Regions from separate parts of the Pseudarthrobacter sp. CC4 genome, predicted to be linked through region 2. Evidence: riboswitches for the same ligand, from Rfam matches in the RefSeq annotation. Region 2 holds a riboswitch; the other holds the start of a gene.
The links. A riboswitch is a leader RNA that binds a small molecule or an ion and turns the genes downstream of it on or off. The one in region 2 is predicted to bind cyclic di-AMP.
Positions count from the first base shown of each region.

Region 1: another riboswitch for cyclic di-AMP. It lies ahead of PV768_RS16045 (NlpC/P60 family protein); the one in region 2 lies ahead of PV768_RS21595 (NlpC/P60 family protein).

Region 1 covers NZ_JARCCZ010000023.1:38,921-42,120, reverse strand. Annotated here, with positions in the region: gene PV768_RS16060 (DUF305 domain-containing protein) at 1-131, opposite strand, end outside; gene PV768_RS16055 (hypothetical protein) at 276-752, opposite strand; gene PV768_RS16050 (heavy-metal-associated domain-containing protein) at 1,016-1,333, opposite strand; cyclic di-AMP (ydaO/yuaA leader) riboswitch at 1,575-1,770, shown strand; gene PV768_RS16045 (NlpC/P60 family protein) at 1,775-2,548, shown strand; gene PV768_RS16040 (heavy metal translocating P-type ATPase) at 2,625-3,200, opposite strand, start outside.
Region 2 covers NZ_JARCCZ010000055.1:1,492-4,691, reverse strand. Annotated here, with positions in the region: gene PV768_RS21600 (alkaline phosphatase) at 1-585, opposite strand, end outside; cyclic di-AMP (ydaO/yuaA leader) riboswitch at 1,132-1,329, shown strand; gene PV768_RS21595 (NlpC/P60 family protein) at 1,333-2,109, shown strand; gene PV768_RS21590 (transglutaminase TgpA family protein) at 2,247-3,200, opposite strand, start outside.

The sequences.
Region 1 (3,200 bases), on a different contig from region 2:
CCGGAGCTGCCATGGTTCATACCGGGCATGCTGCCGGTCCCGGAACTGCCGGTTCCGGAGCCCGCGGAGCAGCCGGCAAGGGCGATGGCAGCAGCGATGGCGGCAGCCGAGATCGTCAGTGTCTTTGTCATGAAAATCAGGTCCTCAAAAGTATCAGCGGCGTCTGGGCGCTGGTGTGATGGCATGCACTGGCAAACCCGTGCGGGGCTTGGCCTGTTGTATGCACGCCGATGACTGGACGGCTGCGCGTGCAAGGGCATGGCGCAGGGGAGTGTTTACGTCCGGCTGATACAGAGGTCACCGGGGGAGGGGCTGCCCGGTGCGTAGGAAAAGGTGCTGCTGGCTGTTGCGGCGGCACCGAAGTCGGGCAGCGCGTAAGGGGCTGTTCCCGGCACCGGGGCTGAGAGAGTGGTGTTTCCCGGTGCCAGGACGCAGGCAGCGTCACCGGCGGACATTTCCGGGCAGGACCCGGCCGGGGCGCAGGAAGATGAGGAACCAGTGACCGCCGGGTCACCGGCGACCCCGCCTGTTGGCGTCCCCGCTGCACGGGAATGGCTGGCTGGCATGGTCTGCAGCTGCATGGCGGCCCCGGCCCCGGTGCCTGCCGCTGTCGTGCTTGGGCCGGGGGGCATGTGGTGGGCGCCGGTCATGACGTGCATGCCGAAAATGCCGGCAATGATGGCCAGGGCCACAGTCAGGAATCCTGCCTGCAGGAGGAAGTCGGTGACGCGACGATGGGGTGCTGCAGTCACAACTCTTCCTCCTTTCCGTGCAGGCTCTTTCGTCATAAGGGTACCGGCAAGGTGTTCCTGCCGGTCACTTCCTTGTGGTTCAACGCGCCCGGGCGCTATTCGGTTTCGCTGTTCCTAACGGGCCGTTGGTGATCGGTGTGGTCGTCGACGTTTGTTTCAGCGGCAAAGTCCGGTCGGCCCGCGTGCCAGCGGGCACGCCCTGCCTTGATCCCCGTTCCGGGAAGCACAACGGCCCGGGAGGAAACTCAGCGAAAGTACAGATGTCAGTTGCCGGCCAGGGTGTAGCCGGCGGAGGTGACTGCCTCCTGCACGGCTGCCGCGTCAGGTGCGCCTCCGACCAGCAGGCGGGAACGGCCGCCCGGGACGAGGTCAACGAAGGCAGATTCCACACCCTCAAGAGCAGAGACTAGCTTCTCAACCGTCTGCACGCAATGCCCGCAGATTAGACCGTCCACAGCGAATTCAACGGAACTGGTGCCGGCAGAGGCGGTGGGGGCAGACGAGGCTTCGGTCGAGCAGCAGCCGCACCCTGTCGGGGAGGATGCAAGCGGCAGTTGGGTACGGTTTTCAGTTCCACACATGTCAGTTTCCGTTCCTTGACGAAGGACTAAAGGCGCTGGGGTTGAACGGCTGTGAGAGTCGGCGCTAGGGCACCGGCCGGGACATACCACTTCACTGACAACAGTCAAAGTATACCCCATGGGGGTATCGGGAGCAAGCGGGTGTGCCCGTGTCCCCATGTCTCCCGTTATTCAAATGTGACAAACGGTGCTGCTGTGAAGTACGGTCTAAGCCGTGCCGGTTTCTCCGAATGCGGCACTCCCGAGCAGATTGCCTAACTCTGCCGCTGCCCGGGATCCGTTCGCAACTTTCGTCCGGCAGAGACGGGGAAACCAACATTGGCCTGCTTCAGGCAGGTCTTGGGGTGAAGCCATGCCTGGCGCGTTTCGTGCCGGCGCGGCCGGGTGTCTCCCATCCGAATCCGACAGCTAACCTCGCAGGCAGTGGGAGAGGCCTTTTTCATGCCCATTCGCAAAGCTCATGGCCGCCGCCGCGCGGTCCCTGTCCAGACCAGCGCCCTAGCGGTCCTGTCCAAATCCGTAGCCGACAACGCCGGTGTTGCGGGCCGTCAGGCAGCGGTTATCGCGGCCGCGTCCGGTCTTGTCCTGACCAGCGGCATAGCTGCCCAGGCAGCAGAGGTCCCGGCCCAGCGTGACGCGGAGCCGGCCTCGACGCTCGAAGTCGCCAGCCAGGCTCAGGTGCCGCTCAGCGCGGACGCCACGGTCCAGATCTCCTACGAGCGTCCTGTGGTGGAGACCACCCCGGCTCCGGTTGTGGAGGCGCCCAAGCCAGTCGCCCCCCAGGTACCCAAGGCGTCCCCGGCACCTGCCTTGACCGCAGCGGCTGCACCAGCGAAGGCTCAGATTACCGTCACACCTGCCGCTGCCGCTCCCGTTGCCGCGCCGGCCGCTGGTGGCATCAACGCCATCATGGTTTCTTCCGCCTACGCCCAGATCGGTATGATCCAGGACTGCACACGGCTGGTGGAAAACGCCCTTAACGCCGCGGGTATCCCGGTCGGAGACCTCGGCCCCATGCAGTTCATGAACTACGGGACTGTAGTCAGCGATCCCCAGCCCGGTGACATGGTCATGCAGCCCGGCCACGTCGGAATCTACGTCGGCAACGGCCAGGTCCTCAGCTCGGGCCTGAACGGCAAGAACGAAACCGCCGTCCACCCGCTGACCTGGATGACCTCCAAGGGTGCCGTCACTTTCGTCCGCGCCGGTAAATAGCCACTGAAGGCCGGTGATGCACTGCCTTGGGGGCAGTGCATCACCGGCCTTCAGCATCCGACGCCGCAGGAGGGGACTACACCTTGTGCGGCCGCCCGAAGCGGCGCAGCCGCAGTGAGTTGCTGACCACCAGGACCGAGCTGGCCGCCATCGCGGCACCGGCGATCATCGGGTTCAGCAGTCCCAGCGCGGCGACCGGAATGCCCACCGCGTTGTAGAAGAACGCCCAGAACAGGTTGGTCTTGATCGTGGCCAGCGTGCGGCGGGACAGCTCAATGGCCTCCGCGACCTGCCCCAGGTCGCTTCCCATGACCGTCAGATCAGCCGCGGCGATGGCAACATCCGTGCCGCTGCCCATGGCGATGCCCAGGTCAGCCTGGGCCAGGGCCGCGGCATCGTTGACGCCATCCCCTGCCATCGCCACTGTCGCGCCGGACTCCTGCAACCGGCGCACGGCCTCAACTTTTCCGTCGGGCAGGACCCCGGCGAGCACATCCTCGGCCGGGATGCCGACCTGGGCGGCCACGGCCAATGCCGCCGAAGCGTTGTCACCGGTCAGAAGAATGGGACGAAGCCCCAGCTCCTTCAACCGGCCGACTGCCGCGGCAGAGCCGGGCCTGACCGTGTCGGTGAGGCTGATCAAACCGGCGGC
Region 2 (3,200 bases):
CTCGGTGTCCTGGCACGCGTCGGCGGAGTAGTCGGGTCCCTGGCAGCCACGGGACAGGACGTGGCTCATCTGCCCGGCCGGCGACGCGTCGGTAACTTCGGCGGTGGAGACATTGCCGGTGCGGTAGCCGGCCTGCTTGGCCAACTCCATGATCGTCGGCACCAAGGCCCCCTTGGCGTCCACCCCGAGGGCAGCGTTATAGGTTTTAATCCCGGAGGCCCAGGCCGTGGCTGCGGCGGCGGAATCGGTAACCAGTTCCGGATTAAAGTCGGCCTGGCCCGGCTGGCCGGACTTTTTCTGCACAGCGTAGGTGCTGACGGAGCCGTGAACAGGGAGGGTTTCCATCACCAGCCTGCCCTCGGCCCCGTAGAAACGCTCCCTGCCCGCCGTGACTTGGGTTCGGCCCATGCCGTCACCAAGCAGGTAGATAACATTCTCGGCTGTGGCAGGTGCTGACTTCGTGGCGTTAAACACCGCGTACCAGATCATCCCGGTTGCCACGGCTGCTCCCAGGACGACCCAAATGATCCTGCGTATCTTCCGTTCAGAGTCGGCGGGCGTGACGGCGGCCGGAGCTTGTGTCATCGGCGGTGCTTTCCTGTTCAGCGGCGGGGGCGTATGTCGGCTTCAGGGGCGGCGGTGTTTGTAGGGCTGGCCCTAGAGGTACCACAGCCGCAGCATGGGTTTCTCGAAGCAATGGAATTGGATCCATTCAGAAAGGATACGGCTCGTGTTCCAGGACATCGAGTAAGTTCAGGACAACTCAGCCTTAATCCGGTTGGGCCGGCCCTGCCTTACTACGCGGTGAGGCCCACCAGCGGGGTCTGTTCCAGAGGCAGCCCTTAAACAAGAGCCTCCTCGCAAGTGCCCGACGGAAAATGCAATTCGTCTTCGTCTTCTGTTTTCTAAGAGCATGTTTCAGACTCCCGAGATGACTACGTGGCCGACCGGACAGGAATACGGGCACAGGGCAGTACATGGAGGCGGCAGCGCAATTGTTCATCCCCGGTCCTTAGTGCCGTCCTTTATGCATCCAATAAGAGGATCTGCGGCTCTGCGTTATGCAAATGTGACAACGTCGTGGGTTTTCGAGTAGGGTCAGACGCGTGCCGGTCTCAGAATGCGGCACTCCTGAGCAGATTGCCTAACTCTGCCGCTGCCTCGGGACCCGTTCGCATCATTCGTCCGGCAGAGACGGGGAAACCAATTGTGGCCTGCTTCGGGCAGGCCTTGGGGTGAAGCCGCGACTCCTGCCTTGTGCTGGAACTGCGGCCGGGTGTCTCCCATCCGAATCCGACAGCTAACCCCGCAGGCAGTGGGAGAGGCCCTTTCATGTCCATTCGCCGTGCTCACGGCCGCCACCGCGCGGTCCCCGTCCACACCAGCGCCCTTGCAGTCCTGACCAAGTCCGTCACCGACAACGCCGGCGGTGTGGGCCGCCAGGCGGCCGTCATTGCAGCAGCTTCCGGACTCGTTCTTACCAGTGGCGTTGCAGCCCAGGCAGCAGATGCCCCGACCCAGCGCGAGGCAGAGCCGGCCTCGACCCTGGAGGTTGCCAGCCAGGTCCAGGCGCCGCTCAGCGCAGATTCGACAGTCCAGATTTCCTACGAGCGCCCCGTCGTAAAGACGACGCCCGCTCCTGTCATCGAAGCGCCAACGCCTGTCGCCGTTCAGGCACCCAAGGCGGCCGTGCCCGCCGCGACTGCCGTCGCGAACGCCGCGGCGCCGGCCAAGGCCCAAGTCACCGTCACCCCCGCCCCTGCTGCCGCGCCGGCAGCCGCCCCGGCAGGCGGAGTCAACGCCACCATGGTCTCCTCGGCCTACGCCCAGATCGGCATGATCCAGGACTGCACACGACTGGTCGAGAACGCTCTTAATGCTGCCGGCATCCCTGTCGGAGACCTTGGTCCGATGCAGTTCATGAACTACGGCACTGTAGTCTCCGATCCGCAGCCCGGTGACATGGTCATGCAGCCCGGCCACGTAGGCATCTACGTCGGCAACGGCCAGGTTCTCAGCTCCGGCCTGAACGGCAAGAACGAAACCGCTGTTCACCCGCTGACGTGGATGACGTCAAAGGGTGCTGTCACCTTCGTACGGGCAGGCTAATAAATTTCTGAAGGCCGGCGATTCGGTGCCTTGGGGGCGGCGAATCACCGGCCTTCAGTATTTCTTGAGCAGCATGGGCCTCTGAACGCCGTTTTTAAACTACCGGCCTGTTCGCAAGGACCAGACCGGCCGCTCGGTCACAGTTTGGGTACGGCCTGCCGCGGCTGCTTCTTGTCGGTGTGCAACTGGGCCTCCTGGAGCGATCTCGGCAGGAGCCTGGCTTCCAGACGTGCGGGAAGAGTATTGGAATCTCGTAAGGCCCTTTTAACTTTCTGGACGTCGGCCCATGTTGGAGCCCCGGGCCCGGGGCCGGGTTTCGCGTTTGCAGCAGCGGAGTAGATCTGGAGTTCGTAGGCGTGACGGAGCCTGGTCAGTGATTCGATGGCCGGGCCGTTGAACCGGGCTTGATACATCAGCCGGCTGGTGAAATTCCGCGGTGTTTCTGCGGGGCTCGGACGGTAACCATGATCAACGGCGCTTTCGGTCGTCTCGGCCCAGGCGATGCTGGCTGCTTGTCCCGGACTTGACCTGAGAAATCGGCGCTTTCGTCCACCGGATCTGACGATGCGGACCAGAAATGGTGCGGAGGCCAGAAGTAGCAGGGCCAAAACCGCGCCCGTGAAAACGCTGCGATCCATACCGGAAGGGGCGGACGTGCCCGGCGTGCCGATGCCTGGAGGTCCTGGGGCAGGAGTCGGGGATATCCCGATGTCCGGCACGGGCAAGCCTTCGGATCTGAAGTCGTCCTCTACCGCGAGCCCTTGAGGAGTTGCCGGTTGCTGCGCATAGCCGGGGACGACTCCGCGGGAAGGAGTCGGTTCGAATCTAACCCAGCCGGCACCGCGGAAGTACAGCTCTGGCCAGGCATGGGCGTCCTTGGAATCAACGGCGAATTCGGGCAGCTCTTCCCCGCCGACCATAACGGTGTTCCCGGTTGGGTCCCCTGGGGCGTAACCGACGGCGACGCGGCTCGGGATCCCGGCCAGCCGTGCCATGACAGCCATGGTTCCGGCGAAGTGGACGCAGTAGCCGGCTTTCACTTCAAGGAACCGTCCAATGACTTCAAGGCCGGTGCCATCGTAGTTTCCTTC